Regions from separate parts of the Streptomyces sp. NPDC058663 genome, predicted to be linked through region 2. Evidence: riboswitches for the same ligand, from Rfam matches in the RefSeq annotation. Region 2 holds a riboswitch; each other region holds the start of a gene.
What was found. Region 2 has a riboswitch for cobalamin ahead of ACFWVV_RS04525 (cobalamin biosynthesis protein). Riboswitches for the same ligand answer to the same signal wherever they lie in the genome.
Positions count from the first base shown of each region.

Region 1: it holds a riboswitch for cobalamin, as region 2 does, so the genes downstream of both, ACFWVV_RS29680 (ABC transporter substrate-binding protein) here and ACFWVV_RS04525 (cobalamin biosynthesis protein) in region 2, are expected to answer to the same signal.
Region 3: it holds a riboswitch for cobalamin, as region 2 does, so the genes downstream of both, ACFWVV_RS33870 (ribonucleoside-diphosphate reductase subunit alpha) here and ACFWVV_RS04525 (cobalamin biosynthesis protein) in region 2, are expected to answer to the same signal.

Region 1 covers NZ_JBHXRV010000048.1:57,473-64,385, forward strand. Annotated here, with positions in the region: gene ACFWVV_RS29655 (PLP-dependent cysteine synthase family protein) at 1-816, opposite strand, end outside; gene ACFWVV_RS29660 (MoaD/ThiS family protein) at 818-1,096, opposite strand; gene ACFWVV_RS29665 (putative leader peptide) at 1,237-1,347, opposite strand; gene ACFWVV_RS29670 (ABC transporter ATP-binding protein) at 1,414-2,190, opposite strand; gene ACFWVV_RS29675 (FecCD family ABC transporter permease) at 2,187-3,233, opposite strand; gene ACFWVV_RS29680 (ABC transporter substrate-binding protein) at 3,240-4,217, opposite strand; cobalamin riboswitch at 4,253-4,378, opposite strand; gene ACFWVV_RS29685 (Mov34/MPN/PAD-1 family protein) at 4,409-4,825, opposite strand; gene ACFWVV_RS29690 (amino acid permease) at 4,956-6,467, opposite strand; gene ACFWVV_RS29695 (DUF2017 domain-containing protein) at 6,869-6,913, opposite strand, start outside.
Region 2 covers NZ_JBHXRV010000004.1:152,019-158,931, reverse strand. Annotated here, with positions in the region: gene ACFWVV_RS04550 (hypothetical protein) at 1-397, opposite strand, end outside; gene ACFWVV_RS04545 (alpha/beta hydrolase family protein) at 580-1,707, opposite strand; gene ACFWVV_RS04540 (class II aldolase/adducin family protein) at 1,869-2,618, opposite strand; gene ACFWVV_RS04535 (anion permease) at 2,952-4,205, shown strand; gene ACFWVV_RS04530 (hypothetical protein) at 4,236-4,457, shown strand; cobalamin riboswitch at 4,601-4,743, shown strand; gene ACFWVV_RS04525 (cobalamin biosynthesis protein) at 4,780-5,802, shown strand; gene ACFWVV_RS04520 (cobyric acid synthase) at 5,799-6,913, shown strand, end outside.
Region 3 covers NZ_JBHXRV010000066.1:1,378-8,290, forward strand. Annotated here, with positions in the region: gene ACFWVV_RS33870 (ribonucleoside-diphosphate reductase subunit alpha) at 1-2,151, opposite strand, end outside; cobalamin riboswitch at 2,292-2,433, opposite strand; gene ACFWVV_RS33875 (GNAT family N-acetyltransferase) at 2,453-3,022, opposite strand; gene ACFWVV_RS33880 (YbdD/YjiX family protein) at 3,110-3,313, opposite strand; gene ACFWVV_RS33885 (carbon starvation CstA family protein) at 3,310-5,469, opposite strand; gene ACFWVV_RS33890 (GntR family transcriptional regulator) at 5,772-6,566, opposite strand.

The DNA.
Region 1 (6,913 bases), on a different contig from region 2:
CGCCTTGCGGCCGACGCCGATCGCGGCGTGCAGGACGGCGCCGGTGGAGACGCCCGCGAAGATGCCCTCCTGCTGGAGGAGTTCGCGGGTGCGGGTGACCGCGTCGGCGGAGCCCACGGAGAAGCGGGTGGTGAGCACGGAGGCGTCGTACAGCTCGGGTACGAAGCCTTCGTCGAGGTTGCGCAGGCCGTAGACGAGGTCGTCGTAGCGCGGTTCGGCGGCGACGATCTTCACTTCGGGGCGGTGCTCGCGGAGGTAGCGGCCGACGCCCATCAGGGTGCCGGTGGTGCCCAGGCCCGCGACGAAGTGGGTGATCGAGGGGAGGTCGGTGAGGATCTCCGGACCCGTGGTGGCGTAGTGGGCGCCGGCGTTGTCGGGGTTGCCGTACTGGTAGAGCATCACCCAGTCCGGGTGCTCGGCGCTGAGCTCCTTGGCGACCCGCACCGCCGTGTTGGAACCGCCCGCCGCCGGGGAGGAGATGATCTCGGCGCCCCACATGGCCAGCAGGTCGCGGCGCTCCTGGGAGGTGTTCTCGGGCATCACGCAGACGATGCGGTAGCCCTTGAGCTTGGCGGCCATGGCCAGGGAGATGCCGGTGTTGCCGCTGGTGGGCTCCAGGATGGTGCAGCCGGGGGTGAGCCGGCCGTCCTTCTCGGCCTGCTCGACCATGTGGAGCGCGGGGCGGTCCTTGATCGACCCCGTCGGGTTGCGGTCCTCCAGCTTCGCCCAGATCCGCACGTCGGCGGAGGGCGAGAGGCGGGGCAGCCTGACCAGGGGGGTGTTGCCGACCGCGGCGAGCGGGGAGTCGTAGCGCATGTCAGCGGGAGCCGCCCGCGACCGCGGGCAGGATCGTCACGCTGTCGCCGTCGGCGAGCTTGGTGGAGATGCCGTCCAGGAAGCGGACGTCCTCGTCGTTGAGGTAGACGTTGACGAAGCGGCGCAGCTCGCCCTTGTCGACGATGCGCTCCTGGATGCCGGCGTGGCGGCTCTCCAGGTCGGCGAGGAGGTCGGCGAGGGTTTCGCCACTGCCCTCGACGGCCTTGGCGCCGTCGGTGTGGGTGCGGAGGATGGTGGGGATGCGGACCTCGATGGCCATGGCTTGCGGCTCCTTCTCGGGAGTACGTGCGCGAAAGTCGGGGTGCTTGCGCGGAAGTCGTTGTGCTGCGGAGACGGGCGCGCGGCAGGTCGTCCTCCCCCGCGGGGGTGTTGCGGATCGTTCGCAGAGGTGCGGGCCGGTCAGGCGGCCGTACAGAGCGTGCTGCCGAGGCGGCACAGATCGACGTGCAGGCGCGCCACAAGCAGCGGGCTGCCGGGCCTCGTCTTCGCTGTCACGTCAGGGGGAACCATGCGGTCATCGTATAGATTCCCGGCCCGGATCCGGGCATGTGATCTCGCATGCTGAGAGGAAGGTGTTCAGCTGGTGGACGGCGGGAGGTAGACGACGGTCGGGGCGCCGGTGGCCGGGTGCAGGCTGACCTCGGCGTTCACCCCGTAGACCCGCTTGAGGAGGTCGGGTGTGAGGACCTCTTCGGGGGTGCCTTCGGCGACGATCCGGCCGGCGTCGAGCACGTAGAGCCGGTCGCAGTAGTAGGCGGCGAGGTTGAGGTCGTGCAGGGCGAGGAGGTTGGTGGTGCCCAGGTCGCGGACGAGGGAGAGCACTTCGAGCTGGTAGCGGATGTCGAGGTGGTTGGTGGGTTCGTCGAGGACGACCAGGGCGGGCTGCTGCACCAACGCCCTTGCCACCAGGGCGCGTTGGCGTTCGCCGCCGGAGAGGGAGGGGAAGGGGCGGTCGTCGAGGTCCGCGATGCCGACCCGTTCCAGGGCCTCGCGCACGAGGGCGGCGTCGGCGGCGGTGTCGCTCTCCCAGAACTTCTTGTGCGGGGAGCGGCCCATCGCGACGACCTCGCGCACGGTCAGCTCGAAGACCGCCTGTCCGTCCTGCGGGACGGTGGCCAGGCGCCGGGCGCGGGCCTTGGCGCCGATGGTGTGCAGGTCGTCGCCGTCGAGGAGGGCGCGGCCGTGGGTGGGGGTGAGGGTGCCGTAGACGCAGCGCAGGAGGGTGGTCTTGCCGCTGCCGTTGGGGCCGACGAGGCCGACGGTCTCGCCCGCGCCCGCGGTCAGGTCCACGGAGTCGACGAGGTGGCGCCCTTCGACGCCGTACGACAGCCCTTCGGTGCGCAGGACGGTCATGCCGGGGCTCCTTCGGGGCGGCGGCGCAGCAGCCACAGGAAGAACGGGCCGCCGATCAGGGCGGTGAGGATGCCGACCGGGATGTCCTGGGGTTCGGCGATGACGCGGGCGCCGAGGTCGGCGAGGACCAGGAAGGCGGCGCCCGCGAGGGCGACGACGGGCAGCAGGGTGCGGTGCGGTGCGCCGACGAGCATCCGGGCGGCGTGCGGGACGAGCAGTCCGATGAAGCCGATCGCCCCGGACACCGACACCAGGACGCCGGTGACCAGCGAGGTCAGGACGAAGACGGCGGCCCGGAAGCGGGAGGTGTCGAGTCCGAGTACGGTCGCGCCCTCCTCCCCCACCAGCATCAGATCCAGCGGTCTGGCGAGTGCGACGAGCAGTGCGGTCCCGGTGGCGAGGACGGCGGCGGGCAGCGGCAGCATGTCCCAGCGGGCGCTGCCGAGGCCGCCCAGCGTCCAGTACATCGCCTCCTGGAAGTGCTCGCGCTTCGCCGAGGTCACCATGATCAGGCTGGTGAGTGCGGACAGGATGTAGGCGACGGCGACGCCGGCGAGCACGAGGCGGGTGCCGGTCATCTGTCCGCCACGCCGGGCCAGGGTGTAGACGAGGACGAGGGCCAGGAGCGATCCGGCGAAGGCTCCGGCGGGCATGGTGACCGTCGTCGCGAGCCCCAGGCCGCTGCCGATACCGAAGACGATCACCAGGACGACCCCGGCCGAGGCTCCGGAGGAGATGCCGAGGAGGTAGGGGTCGGCGAGCGGGTTGCGCACGAGGGCCTGGAGCACCGTGCCGACGACGGCGAGACCCGCTCCGACGACCGCCGCGAGCAGGACGCGCGGCATCCGCACGTCCAGGACGATGGTCCGGAAGGGGCTCGGTCCGGCGCCGCCCGTGACGATGTCGAGGACCTGTCCGGCCGGGATCCGTACCTGTCCCAGGGCGAGTCCGGCGACCATCGCCGCCGCGAGTGCGGCGGCGAGGACGGTCAGGGCGAGGGTGTAGCGGAGCGGCCCGCGGGCGGGCGGGGTCCGGCAGCTCACGGCCGGTTACTTCTTGAGCTCGGGGTGGAGCTGGAGGGCGAGGCGTTCGATGGCGGCGGGGGCGCGGACGCCGACCACCAGCTCGGAGAGCGGCATGACGGCGAACTTCTTGTTCCTGATCGCCGGGACGTCCGCGAGGGCCGGGTCGTCGAGGAGGCGCTTCTTCTTCTGTGCGACGGTCGTCGACCCGTAGTCGATGATCAGGATCACGTCGGGCTTGCGGGTGACGATCTGTTCCCAGGAGGTGTCGGCGAAGGCCTTGGGGAGGTCGGCCATGATGTTCGTCCCGCCGGCGCGGGTGATCATCTCGTTGGCTATGCCCTTGCCGCCGGCGGTCTGGGCGGACTTGTCGCCGCTGTCGTACGCGAAGACCTTGACGGGCGGGACGCCGTTGAGGCGGGTTTCGGTGCGGGTGATGGTCTTCTTCGCTTCGGCGACCCAGGCGTCGGCGCGGTCGGCCACGCCGAACGTCCGCCCGGTCTCGGCGACTTCGCGGTAGATGTCGTCGACGGCGGACCTGCCCGACGTGCAGTACTCGATGTTGAGGCGGGACTCGATGCCGGACTTCTTCAGCTGTTCGCGGCTGCGGCCCTGCTTGGGGTCGAAGGCGGAGGCGTAACCGCCGTACACGAAGTCGGGGTTGGCTGCGAGGAGCTTCTCCTGGGAGGGGTACTCCTTGGCGACGACGGGGAGCTCGGCGTAGTCGGCGGCGTACTTCTCCAGCACCTTGTCGTCGAGGTAGGCGGTGCCGGTGACCGACTTCGCGAGGCCGAGTTCGAGGAGGACCTCGGTGGCGTGCTGGTTCATCGCCAGCGCGCGGGCGGGGGGCTTGGTGAAGGTGGTCTTCACCCCGCAGTTCTCGACGGTGTACGGGAAGCCGGGGGCGGCCGGGGCCTTGCCGGCGGTGGGGGCGTTGCTTGTGGTGCAGGCGGTGAGCGGGAGCAGGACGGCGGCCATGAGGGCCGCGCGGGTGCGCCAGGACATGCGAGTGCCTCCTCGGGGGATTTCCACGTCCCCTGTACGGATGGGAGGCGGCAGGCCAGTTCCTGGCTTCCGGCCCGCGGGGCGGGCCGGTCACAGTGGCGGGACCGTGCCGGATTCGCACCGGCTTCCTGGGGGCTGCCGCCCACGTCGCGCACAGTGTCTCACCCGGCGGTCCGGGCAGAGGCCGGGGCCTACCCCACCACCTGGACCTCTTCCTCCGTGATCACGGCGTCGACGATCCGGTACGAGCGGAACTGGAAGTCGCCCAGTCCTTCGGTGTCCGCGGTGGAGACCAGGACGTAGTGCGCGCCGGGTTCGTTGGCGTAGGTGACGTCCGTGCGGGAGGGGTAGGCCTCGGTGGCGGTGTGGGAGTGGTAGACGATGACCGGCTCCTCGTCGCGGTCGTCCATCTCGCGGTAGAGCTTGAGGAGGTCGCCCGAGTCGAACTCGTAGAAGGTCGGCGAGCGGGCGGCGTTGAGCATGGGGATGAAGCGCTCGGGCCGGCCGGTGCCCTCGGGGCCCGCGACCATGCCGCAGGCCTCGTCGGGGTGGTCGGCGCGCGCGTGGGCGACGATCTGGTCGTACAGGGCCTGGGAAAGGGTCAGCATGGGGCCCAGGATATGCAAACGGTCCCGCCCGTACCGAGGAGTGGTACGGGCGGGACCGGATGGTGAGACGGGCGTCGGTCGGCGCGGGCCGCAAGGACTCCCGCGGCGTCCGGCGCGCGGACCCGGGAGGTCAGTCGAGGTTGTCGAAGGTGTGCATGGCCGCGGTGTTGTCGTCGTCGGTCTCGGAGCGCGTGACGCCGCCCTGGCCGGGCTTGTTCTTCATGACCAGGTAGGAGACGCCGAGCAGCAGCGCCCACACCGGTGCGCAGTACAGGGAGATCCTGGCGTCCTTGTCGATGCCCATCAGGACGATGACCATGCCGATGAAGAGCAGCGCGAACCAGCTGGTGTACGGGGCTCCGGGGGCGCGGAAGCTGGACTTCGGCAGGACGCCGCGGTCGGAGAGCTTCCGGTAGCGGATCTGCGAGACGAGGATCATGATCCAGGCCCACATGCCGGAGATGGTGGCGAAGGAGACGACGTAGTTGAACGCCTCGCCCGGCCACTGGTAGTTGATCCACACGCCGACCAGCATCAGCGCCGCCGAGAAGGAGGTGCCGGCCAGCGGCAGTCCACCGGCGGTCAGCTTGGTGAAGAGCTTCGGGGCCTGCCCGTTCAGCGCCAGGTCGCGCAGCATGCGGCCCGTGGAGTACATGCCGGAGTTGCAGGAGGAGAGGGCGGCGGTGAGGACGACGAAGTTGACGATGGCTGCGCCGACGCCGAGGCCCATCTTCTCGAAGGCGGCGACGAAGGGGGAGACGCCCGGCTGGAAGTGCGTCCACGGCACGACCGACAGGATCATGATCAGCGCGCCGACGTAGAAGACGGCGATGCGCCACGGCACCGTGTTGATGGCCTTCGGCAGGACGGTCTTCGGGTCCTTCGATTCACCGGCGGTCACACCGACCAGCTCGACGGCGAGGAAGGCGAACATGACCATCTGAAGGGTCATGAGGGTGGAGCCGATGCCCTTGGGGAAGAAGCCGCCCTCGGACCACAGGAGCGAGACGGACGCGGTGTCACCTGCGTCCGAGAAGCCGATCGTCAGGACGCCGACGCAGATCAGGATCATGCCGATGATGGCGGTGACCTTGACCATCGAGAACCAGAACTCCAGCTCACCGAAGAGCTTCACGGAGATGAGGTTGGCGCAGAAGAGGACGACGGTGAAGATCAGCGCGAAGACCCACTGCGGCTGATCGAGCCAGCCTGTCGCGTCCTTCGTCCAGTACTGCATGTACTTGGAGGCGGCGGTGACCTCGGTGATGCCGGTGACGACCCAGAAGAGCCAGTACGTCCAGCCGGTCACGAAGCCCATGAAGGGGCTGACGAACTCGCGGGCGTAGTCCGAGAAGGAGCCGGACACCGGGCGGTACATCAGCAGCTCGCCGAGGGCCCGCATGATGAAGAAGATGACCAGACCGGCGATCGCGTACGCGAGGATCAGGCTGGGTCCGGCCTTGGAGATGCCCTTGCCCGCGCCGAGGAAGAGGCCGGTGCCGATGGCGCCGCCGATGGCGATCATCTGGATCTGGCGGGCTCCGAGGCCACGCTGGTAGCCCTCGCCGGACTCGCCCTGAGGGACGTCGGTCCCGGCCTCATTGCCGTCGCCGTGCTGCTTGTCGACCTGCGCTGAGGTCATGGTCGTGCGCCTTTCTCCATGCGATCCGGCCATGTCGCTCGCTGCGTGGCTCGGACCGACTGTGACGATCCTTTGGCGGGGCGTGTGCCCCCGGATGTGGATGGAGTGCATCGCCGGGTTCGTCCGGCGTCAGCGCCCCCACGGGACAGGGGTGGCGTCCGTGGGTGGTCGTGCAGATCTATCACGGTCGACGGCGTGATCGACTGGAGGTTTGTGCCCTATTGCACAGGCAAAAGCAGACAAAGCTCCCCTGCGGCGGCAAAGCGCCCAGGGGAGGTGATCCGATCGTTATCCGGATTTGAGCGTCCGCTGAGCGAACGCTTACGGAACGCGCGGTGAACCCACACCGACGGCACACATGCCGGCACCGCTCAGCCCGACGGCCCTCGCACCGGCAGCCCTCACCCCGACGGCAGCAACGTCTCGACGAGGGATTCCTGGAGCCC
Region 2 (6,913 bases):
GGTCCCAGGCACGCAGCCGCCACCCGGGGCGGGCGTTGGCGCCGTGGATCTCGACGAGGCCGGCGAGGCGGGCGCGGTCCCAGCCCGCGCGGACCTGGGCCTCGGTCAGGCGCAGCGCTTCGGCGGCGCGCTCGGCGGAGGCGTCGGAGAGGGTGCCGGCCTGGCCGGGGCGGGGGGCGGCGCCCCGGGCGCGCTCGGTGTCGGCCCAGCGGGCGACCCTTGCCGCGTCGGCGAGGACGGCTCGGGCGTGACGGGCCAGTTCCGCCTGGGCCGGGGTGCCCTCGGGAGGGCGGGGTGCCGGGCGGGTACGCCGGTTCGTCACGGCCCTGCGGGCGGTGGCGAGGGGTCGCGGGCGGACAAGTCGGAGCCTGGAGTCGCGCGGTGTACGGGACGTCACGTGGAGCAGTGTCACCGCTGACCGCCCGAAAGCCCAAACGGAACGTGTCCCCCCGGCTCCGTTCCGGTCAGCCCGGCGGGCCTCGTGCCCGGCCTCGCATCCGTCCTGGCGACTGCCCGGCGGGGGTACGAGGACGGGCCGTGCAGCCGCGTGACGGCGCGGCCCGCCGGGCCGTGGCGGGGCTACATCAGCGGGGTGAGGAAGCGGCGGAGGGACTCCTCGTAGGCGGCGGGGTCCGCGTTCCACATCGCCCCGTGGGACGCGTCGGGCACGGGGTGGAGGGTGACCAGGTCGGGGCGGGCGGCCGCCAGGTCGCGCGAGGGGCCCCACGGTGCGACGGTGTCGCCGGGCCCGTGGAAGATCAGCGCGGGCACGCGCAGCCCGCCCGGTGCGGCGGCCTCGCGCAGCCGGTCGCCGTGCGGCCCCGTGCTGCCCTGCGCCGCCCGAACCGCGAGCGGCAGGATCGCCGCCGGGACGCGGCGTACCGAGGCGAGGGAGCGGACGGTGGCCTCCCAGTCCAGCACCGGGGAGTCGAGGACCAGTCCGGAGACCAAGTGGCGGACCGCCGAGGTGGTCGCCGCGTGCAGCGCCATCGCGGCCCCGGTGGACCAGCCGTAGAGGATGAGGCGCTGGGCGCCCTGCCGCGCGGCGTGCCGGATCGCCGCGTCCAGGTCGCGCCACTCCGAGTCCCCGAGGTGGCCGAGGCCGTCCGGGGAGGGAGGTGCGCCCGCATCGCCCCGGTAGGCGAGGTCGAGGACCGGGATCCGATAGCGGTGCAGGAGCCCGAGGACGTTGAGGGGGTGTTCACGGGTGGTGCCGAGGCCGTGCACGGCGATCACCCAGGTGGTGCGGCTCCCGGGCACGAACCAGGCCGGCAGCGGCCCGAGTTCGCCCATGACGTCGACGTCGGTGAAGTGGATGCCGAGTGCGGAGTGGGGGTCGCCGGTGTGGACGCACGGGGTCAGCCTGACCTTGGTGCCCGGGGCGAGGGAGCCCCGGGTGACCCGTTCCAGGCGGCGTACGACCGTGTCCGCCTCGTGCGGTGCCGCTTCCAGGACGGGGCCGACGACCGCGTGCACCCCCTCGCCCTCCAGCCCGTACACACCGGGCCGCAGCGTGCCGAGGCCGCGTGTCAGCGTGACCTCGCCGGGGGCCGTGGAGTGCACGGTGACGCGGGCTTCGGCGGCCAGGGGCCGGCCGGGCGAGGCCTTGAGGGCGGCGTCGCCGGCGTACCGGGCGGCCGCGACCGCGGCGGCGCCGATGCCGATCAGGGTGGTGACGGCCGCTGCCGTCGCTTTAGCCGGGTGCACCGCTTCAGTGTCCGTACTGCCGGCCCGCACGGCCAGTGGGCGGGGCCCGCCGGGGGCACGCCGCCCGGAGCCGTGCCCGGTGTCCGTGGCCGGGAGGCATGGCCCGCAGGACGTGGCCGGTATTGAGTGATGAATAACGTGATCTTGCGCGGCCCCGGCCCTCAGCCCCGCTGCCCGTAGTCCCGCAGCTGTTCCTTGACCTCGTCCAGGTCGGTGTCGCTCAGGAGGGTCGGGGAGCGCCCGGGGACGGAGGAGGCGGTGAGCCACAGGCGGCACATCCACTCCAGCTGGGCGGTGCGGTCGTAGGCCTGGTCGAGGGTGTCGCCGTAGGTGAGGGTGCCGTGGTTCCGCAGGAGGCAGCCGGTCCGCTCGCGCAGCGCGCGCAGCGCGTTCTGGGCCAGCTCCTCGGTCCCGTAGGTCGCGTAGGGCGCGGTGCGTATCTCGCCTCCCATGGCGGCGGCCATGTAGTGGACCAGCGGCAGCCGGTCGACCAGGGTGGAGACGGCGGTGGCGTGCACGGCGTGGGTGTGCACGACTGCGCGCGCGCCGGTCGCCCGGTAGAGGGCGAGGTGCAGGGGGAGTTCGCTGGTGGGGGTGAGTGCGCCGAGGATCTGGCGGCCGTCGAGGCCGACGCCGACGGCGTCCTCCGGGCGGAGCCGGTCGTAGGGGACGCCGCTCGGGGTGAGGAGGATCAGTCCGCCGACCCGGACCGAGACGTTGCCCGAGGTGCCGACGACCAGGCCGTCCGCCACCGAGCGGCGCGCGGTGTCCACCAGGTCCCGCCAGGCGCGTGCCACCGCGTCGGGTGATTCCGGCGGTCGCGTCCCGTCCACCCCGCCGGTTCCGTACGCCCCGCCGGTTCCGTCCACCCCATCGGCTCCGTACGCCGCATGCGCCTCGTCGCTCGTCATGGGCCGCATCCTGCCAGCCGCCCGCGGGGACGGCGCGGGGCCGGTGCCAAGCCGTCGCGCCCGGTCAGCCGTACGGGACGACTCGCGCAGTTCGGTGACGGCCGGGGCCACCTCCGGGTGACCAGGATCTCTTCCGCGGCTCACTCGGGCGGTTGAGCACCTTCGCGCACGGTTGACGACCCGGGCGCCGCCCGGCCGCGCCGCCGTTCCGGTGATTTTCGGGGCAGCGGTCCCGCGTTTCGGGTCACCACAACGCCCTTCTCAGTTCATCTTCCGTTCACTCAGGTTGCTTACGTTCCTACAGCCACTGACCTCAAACGATTGCCTGGGTAAATGGAACACATCACGCTCCTCCTCGGAATCGTGATCGTCACCGCTCTCGTGTTCGATTTCACGAACGGTTTCCACGACACTGCCAACGCGATGGCCACCACCATCTCGACCGGCGCACTCAAGCCCAAGACGGCGGTGGCCATGTCCGCCGTGCTCAACCTCATTGGTGCGTTTCTCTCCGTCGAGGTCGCCAAGACGATCTCCGGTGGGCTCATCAACGAGAGCGGCATCACCACGGAAGTGATCTTCGCGGCGCTCGTCGGCGCGATCCTCTGGAACCTGTTGACCTGGCTGATCGGCCTGCCGTCCAGTTCCTCCCACGCACTCTTCGGCGGCCTCATCGGCGCCACCCTGATGTCGGTCGGCACCTCCGGCGTGAACGGCAGCGTCGTCATCACCAAGGTGCTGCTGCCCGCCATCGCGGCACCGCTCGTCGCCGGTCTCGCCGCGTACCTCGCCACCAAGCTCACCTTCAAGCTGGCGGGCAAGACGGACGAGAAGTCCACCGCGAAGGGCTACCGGGCGGGTCAGATCGCCTCGGCCGGCCTGGTCTCGCTGGCGCACGGCACCAACGACGCGCAGAAGACCATGGGTGTCATCACCCTGGCCCTGGTCACCGGCAACGTCCTGGCCCCGGGCTCCAACCCCCCGATGTGGGTCATCGTCTCGGCCGGTGTGGCCATCGCGCTCGGCACCTACCTCGGCGGCTGGCGCATCATCCGCACCATGGGCACCGGCCTCACCGACCTCAGGCCGCCGCAGGGCTTCGCTGCCCAGACCGGTGCCGCCACGGTCATCCTGGCCTCCTCGCACCTCGGCTTCTCCCTCTCCACCACCCAGGTCTGCTCCGGCTCCGTGATGGGTGCGGGTCTCGGCCGCAAGGGCGGCGTGGTCCGCTGGTCGACCGCGACCCGGATGTTCGTCGCCTGGGGTCTGACCCTCCCGGCCGCCGGCCTTGTCGCCGCCGGGGCGGAGTTCCTCACCGGGCAGGGCGCCTGGGGCGTCACCGCCACCGCGGTGCTGCTGGTCGCGGGCTCCGCGGCGATCTGGGTGCTGTCCCGCCGCAAGCCGGTCACCGCCGACGACCTCGACTCGACGCAGTCCGCGTCCGAACCCGCCGGTGTCGTCACCACCGCCATCGCGGCCGTCACCCCGCCCCCCGCCGGCCTCCTGGCCACCGACGGCCTCAGGGCCACCCTGCACTCCCCCGCCGCGAGCCCCGCCGAACCGGCCCGCCCGGCCGCCTCGGTCTGAGCGGCCCCGGAACTCTAGGAAAGCGACCGCATGAACATCGACTGGGCAGCTCTCGGCAGCGTCTTCGGCGTCAGCCTCGTGGCCACCGTCTCCCTGGTGGGCCTGTTCACCCTCGGCATCGTGGGCCTCTCCAAGCAGCAGTCGGCCGCCGCCTCCGGCGGTTCGGCGACCGCGGCGCGCACCGGCGCGTACGCCTGCTTCGCGCTGTGCGCGGCGGCCGTGGCGTACGGGATCTACCTGATCGTCATCTGACGCCCCGCCGTCCTCCGGCGCCCGCGAGCCCCGGACGTCCGCATTCCTTCGAGCCGCCCCGCGCCCCGTGCGCGGGGCGGCTCGTCGCGTGCGGGGTGGTGCTTCGGCGCACCGCCTCCCGCAGGTCAACCCCAGGTTGACGGTTGTTCGCAGGGCGTGGTGGACTGCCCGAGCCAATACGGCGGCATGGAGAGGAAGCCGGTGCGAATCCGGCGCGGTCCCGCCACTGTCACGTGCGACCCCGGTCGTCACGAAGCCAGGAACTCCCAGCCGCTCGTCACGTCGAACCAGGGCGCGGACCCTGAGTTAAGGACACTTCGCCATGCCCGGCTGCGGTTCACGCGGTTCAGCCCTTGTGCCTGCCCCGTCCGCCCTGTCCTCCCCCGCCCATGTCTTCGCCTGGGGCGCGGCCGCCGGATTCCTCGGCGACCTGCTGCTCGGCGACCCGCGCAGGGGCCACCCGGTGGCCGCCTTCGGCCGTGCCGCAGGAGCGGTCGAGCAGGCGCTGTGGCGCGACGACCGGGGGCGCGGCGCACTGCACACCCTTCTCTGCGTCGGCTCCGCCGCCGGGGCCGCCGCACTCGCCGCACGGGCGGTGCGCCACTCCCCCGTCGCCTCCGTCGTGCTGACCGCCGCCGCCACGTGGTCGGTCGTCGGCGGTACGTCGCTGGGCCGCGAGGCCGGGGCGATCGGCGGGGCGCTCGCCGCGGGCGACCTCGACGTGGCGCGCGAGCGGCTGCCGCACCTGTGCGGCCGGGACCCGCAGGCCCTGGACGGGCAGCAGATGGCGCGTGCCGTGGTGGAGTCCGTCGCCGAAAACACCTCGGACGCGGTGGTGGGCGCGCTGGTGTGGGGGGCGGTCGGCGGGGTGCCGGGGCTGGTGGCGTTCCGCGCAGTGAACACCCTGGACGCGATGGTCGGACACAAGTCGGCGCGCCACCGGCGCTTCGGGTGGGCTTCCGCGCGCCTGGACGACGTGGCGGGCTGGCCGGGCGCCCGGCTGACGGCCGCCCTCGCGGTCCTCGCCGGGGACGACCCGCGGGGGGCGCTGCGGGCCTGGCGCGCGGATGCGGCCAGCCACCCCAGCCCCAACGCGGGCCCCGTGGAGGCCTCGTTCGCGGGCGCGCTGGGCGTGCGGCTGGGCGGCACGCTCGCCTACGCAGGACGCGTCGAGAACCGGGCCGTGCTCAACGGGGAGACGGGCCGCCCCGTCGAGGTGGCGGACATCGAACGCGCGGTGCGGCTCTCGCTCCGGGTGAACCTGCTGGCCCTTGCCGTGTGTGCGGCCGGGCGCCTCGCCCTCGGGCGGGCAGCCCGCGGGCGCGCGAAGGGGACGAAGGCATGAGCGGTGGCGGGCTGTTGGTGGCGGGGACCACGTCGGACGCGGGCAAGAGCGTCGTCACGGCGGGAATCTGCCGGTGGCTGGTGCGCCAGGGGGTGAAGGTCGCCCCGTTCAAGGCGCAGAACATGTCGCTGAACTCGTTCGTGACCCGCGAGGGCGCGGAGATCGGGCGCGCCCAGGCGATGCAGGCCCAGGCCGCCCGCGTCGAGCCGACCGCGCTGATGAACCCCGTACTCCTGAAGCCGGGCAGCGACCGCTCCAGCCAGGTGGTGCTGCTGGGCAAGCCGGTGGGCGAGATGAGCGCGCGCGGCTTCTTCGGCACGGCCGGCGGCAAGGAGTACGGCGAGGGTGTCCAGGGCGGCCACCGCGAGGCGCTGCTCGGCACGGTGACACAGTGCCTGGCCGAGCTGCGCGAGAGTTACGACGCGGTGATCTGCGAGGGGGCGGGGAGCCCCGCCGAGATCAATTTGCGCCGTACCGACATCGTGAACATGGGCATCGCCCGCGCCGCGGACTTCCCCGTCGTGGTGGTGGGCGACATCGACCGGGGCGGCGTCTTCGCGTCCTTCTTCGGTACGACCGCGCTGCTCGCCGGTGAGGACCAGCGGCTGATCGCGGGGTACCTGGTGAACAAGTTCCGCGGTGACGTCTCGCTGCTGGAGCCGGGGCTCGACATGCTGGAGAACCTCACCGGGCGCAGGACGTACGGCGTGCTGCCGTACGCGCACGGGCTCGGCATCGACGAGGAGGACGGGCTGCGGGTCTCGATGCGCGGTGCGGTACGGGAATCGGTGGTCGCGCCGCCGTTCGGTGAGGACGTGCTGCGGGTCGCGGTGTGCGCGGTGCCGCTGATGTCGAACTTCACCGATGTGGACGCGCTGGCCGCCGAGCCGGGCGTGGTCGTGCGTTTCGTGGACCGGGCCGAGGAGCTGGCCGACGCGGACCTGGTGGTGGTGCCGGGGACGCGGGGCACGGTCAGGGCGCTGGCGTGGCTGCGGGAGCGCGGGCTCGCCGACGCCCTGGTGCGGCGGGCGGCCGAGGGGCTGCCGGTCCTGGGGATCTGCGGGGGGTTCCAGGTGCTCGGGGAGCGCATCGAGGACGAGGTGGAGTCCCG
Region 3 (6,913 bases), on a different contig from region 2:
CAGGTACGGGGTGCGGGCGGCGGCCATGTCGATCAGGCCGCGCTGCGGGATCTCCCACGCGGTGCGGTACAGGTCGCGGACCTCGGCCGGGATCCAGGTGAAGCCCTGGACCGAGCCCGAGGACTCGCGCAGGGCCTCGCGGGTCTGGGCGTCCCAGACGCCGAGCGCCTTGAGGTCGCGGACCAGGTAGGAGTTGACCTGGAGGAACTCGCCGGAAAGCGTCTCGCGCTTGAAGAGGTTGGAGACCTGCGGCTCGATGCACTCGTACACACCGGCGATGGAGGCGATGGTGGCGGTGGGCGCGATGGCCAGGAGGAGCGAGTTGCGCATTCCCGTCTTGGCGACGCGGGCGCGCAGTGCTTCCCAGCGCTCCGGCCAGGTGAACTCGACGCCGTAGTGGTCGGGGTGCAGGACGCCGCGGGCGGTGCGGGTCTTGTCCCAGGCGGGCAGCGGGCCCGAACGCTCGGCGAGGTCGCAGGACGCCTCGTACGCGGCGAGCATGATCCGCTCGGCGATCTTCGTGGAGAGCGCGGCGGCCTCCGCCGAGTCGAACGGCAGCTTCAGCTTGAAGAAGACGTCCTGGAGGCCCATGGCGCCCAGGCCGACCGGGCGCCAGCGCGAGTTGGAGTTCCCGGCCTGCTCGGTCGGGTAGAAGTTGATGTCCACCACGCGGTCGAGGAAGGTGACGGCGGTGCGGACGGTCTCGTCGAGGCGGTCCCAGTCGATCTCGCCGCTGTCCAGGACGAACGCGCCCATGTTGACCGAGCCGAGGTTGCAGACGGCCGTCTCGCCGTCGTTGGTGACTTCGAGGATCTCGGTGCAGAGGTTGGAGGAGTGGACCGTGTTGCCCGGCTCCGCCGTCTGGTTGGCGGTGCGGTTGGACGCGTCCTTGAAGGTCATCCAGCCGTTGCCGGTCTGCGCGAGGGTGCGCATCATCCGGCCGTACAGCTCACGGGCGGACATGGACTTCTTGGCGAGGCCCGCGGCCTCCGCGCTGCGGTACGCGGCGTCGAACTCCGCACCCCACAGGTCCACCAGCTCGGGGACGTCGGCGGGGGAGAAGAGGGACCACTGGCCGTCCTGGTCGACCCGGCGCATGAACTCGTCCGGGATCCAGTGGGCGAGGTTCAGGTTGTGGGTGCGGCGCGCGTCCTCACCCGTGTTGTCGCGGAGCTCCAGGAACTCCTCGATGTCCGCGTGCCAGGTCTCCAGGTACACGGCGGCGGCACCCTTGCGCCGGCCGCCCTGGTTCACGGCCGCGACCGAGGCGTCCAGGGTCTTCAGGAACGGGACGATGCCGTTCGAGTGCCCGTTGGTGCCGCGGATCAGGGAGCCGCGGGCGCGGATGCGGGAGTACGAGAGGCCGATGCCGCCGGCGTGCTTGGAGAGGCGCGCGACCTGGTGGTAGCGGTCGTAGATCGAGTCCAGCTCGTCCATGGGGGAGTCGAGGAGGTAGCAGGACGACATCTGGGGGTGGCGGGTGCCGGAGTTGAAGAGCGTCGGCGAGGACGGCAGGTAGTCCAGGCGGCTCATCAGGCGGTAGAGGGAGGCGACCTCGGCGAGAGCCCGCTCGTCAGTCGTTTCGATAGGCACAGTGTCATCGGCCAGGCCGCATGCCACGCGCAGCATGAAGTGCTGCGGGGTCTCGATGACCTGGCGGGTGATCGGGTGGCGGAGCAGGTAGCGGCTGTAGACCGTGCGCAGACCGAAGTACTCGAAGCGGTCGTCGCCTTCGAGGTCGATCAGTGCGTCCAGCGCCGCCGCGTGCCGTGCGACGAAGTCGGCCGTACGGTCCGCGATGAGCCCTTCGCGGTGACCGACGGCGACGGACTCGGAGAAGCAGCCCACGCCCTGGGTGGCGGCCTCGTCCCGGATCGTACGGGCGAGCAGGCGGGCGGCCAGGCGGGAGTACGAGGGGTCCTCGGAGATGAGCCCTGCGGCGCCCTCGGTGGCGAGCTCCCGCAGTTCGGCGGCGTCCGAGCGCGCGTTGCGTCCGCGCAGAGCGGCGGCGGCGACCCGGCCGGGGTCGGTGTCGGGCAGGTCGGCGGTCAGGTCGGTCAGGGTGCGCAGCAGCGCGGTCCCGGGGGCGTCCTGAGGTCCTTCGTTGCCCTGTACCGCTTCGGTGGCCGGATCGACTGGCGCGATGGTCACGTGGGGGCTCTCCCTCGCTCGGCGCTGGGCCTGCGGGGGGAAGGGGCGCGCGGGCGCACGTCACCCCGGAAAGGGGCACACGTCGCCTGGCGTCCACCGGCCCAACCGCGAGGCCCGGACGTATCGGTGTCCGGTTCGGTCGAGCCGGACTCGCTGTCGGCAGGTCCTCGGACTTGGCGGTGCGCAAAAGCGCACATGACACACCGTTGCGGGACAGTTCCGGATTCTCACCGGATTCCCCTGCGGCGACAGCGAGCACGAGCATACATGTGGTGGGTCCTCGTTGAAGCACCCCCCACATCTAGTGTCGTGTGTGTCGATCCTTCACAAGTGGAAGGGGGTCAGAAGTGGTCTGGAGCTCCAGTTTGTAGGTCAACAGGGTCAGTCCGGGCACCGGATCCCAGTCCCGCTGCGGGGTCCGTACGAAGCCCAGCCTGCGGTAGATCCGGTGGGCCCCGAGCATCGTCGGCGACGTGGACATCACCACCCGTACGACCCCCTCCTCCGCCTGCGCGCGGGCGATGCAGGCCCGTACGAGACGCATCCCCACCCCGCGGCCCCGGGCCCGTGGCGAGACCGCCAGCATGCGGAATTCGGCCTCGCCCGGCACGCCGATGTCCTGGAGCGGGCTGCCGTGCGGGGCGTACGTCACGGTCCCCAGGAGTGTGCCCGCGGTGTCGGCGGCCACCAGCAGTTCGGCGCCCTCGGCACGGGAGCGGGCGTCGCGCAGCACGGACAGGTAGGGGTCCTCCTCACCGAAGGTCAGATGGCCGTCGGTGAGGTAGGCGAGGGCGGTGAGGTCTCCCACCTCGGAGTGTTCGTGGAGTTGGGCGGGCCGGATCAGGATGTCTTCGTGGGTGGTCGCAGTCATGCGCGCAGTGTGCAACGACGGCGGCCCGGTGTCCCACCCCTTTCCGAGGGGCGGGACACCGGGCCGTACGACCGTCCCCGGCAGGGTTCAGCAGCAGCGGAAGCCCTGCCTCGGATCGCCCTCCCGGGCGTCCGTGCGGCGGCGTTCGAAGTCGCGGCGGGTCAGCACCGGTGCGTGCGGGTCGCGCGTGCGCACGTGGGCGACGTAGTGGTCGTACGCCGCCTCGCCGGTCAGTTCCCTGACGTACCAGCGCAGCCGGGAGAGCCGGTGGCGCAGTGCCGCGCCGTTCACACGTGCTCCCCGGTCCTGCGCGGGCCGCCCTCCGGGCCGACGCCGGCGGCCGCGAGCTCCGCCTTCTCCTCCTTGGTGGCGATGAGGGAGGCGGGGGCGACGAACGTGGACTCCACGTACGGGGTCTCGCTGACCTTGACGTTCTCCGGGTGCCGGACCGCCTTGAGGCAGGCGCGGGCGGACTCGAAGAGGACGACCACGATGAGGACGGCGAACATGATCGAGAGGACGCCGTCCACGGTGGAGTTGGTGACGATGGTCTCCATCTGCTCGGGGTTCTTGGCGAGCTTGAACTTCTGCAGCCCCTTGTCGAGTGCCTCCTGGTACTCGGCGCGCTGGGTGAAGAAGCCCACCCTCGGGTCGGCGGAGAAGATCTTCTGCCAGCTCGCGGTGAGGGTGACGGCGACGTCCCACAGGAGCGGAACGCCGGTCACCCAGGCCCACTTGAGGCGGCCGGACTTGATGAGCAGCGTGGTACAGACGGCGAGGGCGACGGCGGCGAGCAGCTGGTTCGCGATGCCGAAAAGGGGGAAGAGCTGGTTGATGCCGCCGAGCGGGTCGTGCACGCCGACCCACAGGAAGTAGCCCCAGGCGAGGACGACGATGGCGCTGGCGATCCAGACGCCGGGCTTCCAGCTGACGTTCTTGAACGGCTTGTAGACGTTGCCGAGCATGTCCTGGAGCATGAACCGGCCGACGCGGGTGCCTGCGTCGAGCGTCGTCAGGATGAACAGCGCCTCGAACATGATCGCGAAGTGGTACCAGAAGGCCTTCATCGCGGCGCCGCCGAAGGCCGCCGAGAAGATCTCCGCCATGCCGAGCGCGAAGGTCGGCGCGCCACCGGTGCGGTGCAGCAGGCTCTGTTCCTCGACGTCCTTGGCGGCCTGCGCCAACTGCTCGGGGGTGATGGAGAATCCGAGGTTGCCGACGGCAGTGGAGGCCGCCTGGACGGTGTCGCCGACCACGCCGAGCGGCGAGTTCACCGCGAAGTACAGGCCGGGCTCGATGATGCAGGCCGCGATCAGCGCCATGATCGCCACGAACGACTCGACCAGCATGGAGCCGTAGCCGATCGTGCGGATCTGCGTCTCCTTCTGGATCATCTTCGGGGTGGTGCCCGAGGAGATCAGCGCGTGGAAGCCGGAGAGCGCGCCGCACGCGATGGTGATGAAGACGAACGGGAAGAGCGAACCGGCGAAGACCGGGCCCGTGCCGCTGGTGGCGAACTGGGTGATGCCGTCCATCTTGAGGTTCGGCAGCGCGATGAGCACGCCGACCGCGAGGAGGGTGACGGTGCCGATCTTCATGAAGGTCGACAGGTAGTCGCGCGGGGCCAGCAGCAGCCACACGGGCAGTACGGACGCCAGGAATCCGTAGACCACCATCCAGATGACCAGCGTGCCCGGTTCCAGGGTGAAGGTGCTCGCCCACGAGGACTCGGCGACCCAGCCGCCCGCGACGATCGCCAGCAGCAGCAGCGCGACGCCGATGAGGGAGACCTCGCTGACCCGGCCCGGCCGCAGGATGCGCAGGTACAGGCCCATGAACAGGGCGATCGGGATGGTCATGCCGATGGAGAAGACGCCCCAGGGGGATTCGGCGAGCGCGTTCACGATGACCAGGGCCAGCACCGCGAGCAGGATGATCATGATGGCGAAGACGGCGATCAGCGCGGCGGCGCCGCCGACCGGGCCGATCTCGTCGCGGGCGATCTGCCCCAGCGAGCGGCCGTTGCGCCGGGTGGAGAAGAAGAGCACGACCATGTCCTGGACGGCTCCGGCGAAGATCACACCGGCGACGATCCAGATCGTGCCCGGCAGGTAGCCCATCTGGGCCGCGAGGACGGGGCCGACCAGCGGGCCCGCGCCGGCGACGGCCGCGAAGTGGTGGCCGAAGAGGACCCGGCGGTCGGTCGGGTGGAAGTCCACACCGTCGTTGAGCCGCTCGGCGGGGGTGGCGCGGTTCTTGTCGACCTTCAGGACGCGGTGGGCGATGAACTTCGAGTAGAAGCGGTAGGCGATGGCGTACGAGCCGAGGGCTGCCGCCAGCATCCAGACGGCCGACACCTCCTCGCCGCGCGAGAGGGCGAGCACCGCCCAGCCGGCCGCGCCGACGATCGCCACCAGGGACCAGATCACGATCGACTTGGGCGACAGCCTGCGGGAGGTGCCCGGTCCGGGGGAGCCCTCGCTCTGCTCGGTCTCGGCTGTCGGTCTCGGCTCTGCCATGACGGTCCGTCCCCTCGCGCGATCATCCTCGTAACGTGCGCGAAATCTAGGGGCTGGGACCGTGCTGTGTAACCCCCTGTCCGCATATCGGTACGGACACGGGGCGACCACCGCAGGTCAGAGGCGTACCAGAGGCAGCAGACTCCGGGGCGACAGCGGTGTGCACAGGGCAAGCGCGAGGCGGGGGCGTCAGTCCTGCGGGCGCGGGAGCCGCAGCTTCGCGCCGGGCGTCAGTCCTGCGGGCGCTGGAGCCGGGCCACGAACTTGTAGCGGTCGCCCCGGTAGACCGAGCGCACCCATTCCACCGGCTCACCGTCCTTGTCCAGGGAGTGCCGGGAGAGCATCAGCATCGGCAGGCCGACGTCGGTGCCCAGCAGGCCTGCCTCGCGCGGCGTGGCGAGCGAGGTCTCGATGGTCTCCTCCGCCTCCGAGAGGCGTACGTCGTAGACCTCGGCGAGCGCCGTGTAGAGCGAGGTGTACTTCACCAGCGAGCGGCGCAGAGCCGGAAAGCGCTTGGCCGAGAGGTGGGTCGTCTCGATGGCCATCGGCTCGCCGCTGGCCAGGCGAAGCCGCTCGATGCGCAGGACGCGTCCGCCGGTGGTGATGTCGAGGAGGCCGGCCAGGGTGTCGTCGGCGGTGACGTAGCCGATGTCAAGCAGCTGCGAGGTGGGTTCGAGGCCCTGGGCGCGCATGTCCTCGGTGTACGAGGTCAGTTGCAGGGACTGCGAGACCTTCGGCTTGGCGACGAAGGTGCCCTTGCCCTGGATGCGTTCCAGCCGGCCTTCGACGACCAGCTCCTGGAGGGCCTGGCGGACGGTGGTGCGGGAGGTGTCGAACTCGGCGGCCAGGGTGCGCTCCGGCGGCACCGGGGTGCCGGGCGGGAGGGTCTCGGTCATGTCGAGCAAGTGGCGCTTGAGCCGGTAGTACTTGGGCACGCGGGCGGTGCGGGTGGCCGGCGTGCCGGAGCCCGTCACGGAGCCCTGCTCGGTGTCCGTGCCCGCGGTGCTTCCCCCGTCGGTGATCATGGTCCGCCCTTCCGGTTCCTGTGCTGCTGCCGTCACCGGCTCCTCCGTCTGTCGCGGCTCACATGGATGGTGGCACGGTCCGCCGCGCGGGGCTCGGGCTCCGCGCGATTCCTTCTTATACACCGCGTCGCCTGTGAACGCGGTGGCCGCAGGGGCCTGTGGGTGCTCCTGTGCGCACCGAGGTGTCGGTCCGATAACGGACGCATCGCGGCGTCTTACTCACCCTTGACACCCCAAAAGGTCTAGGCCAAGCTCCAGCTACTGGTCTAAACCATTAAAGACCAGGTCCCAGTCCCACAGGCCGTACTTCGTGCGTTGACCTCGCGGTGGGCAGGGGGTTGCAGGCA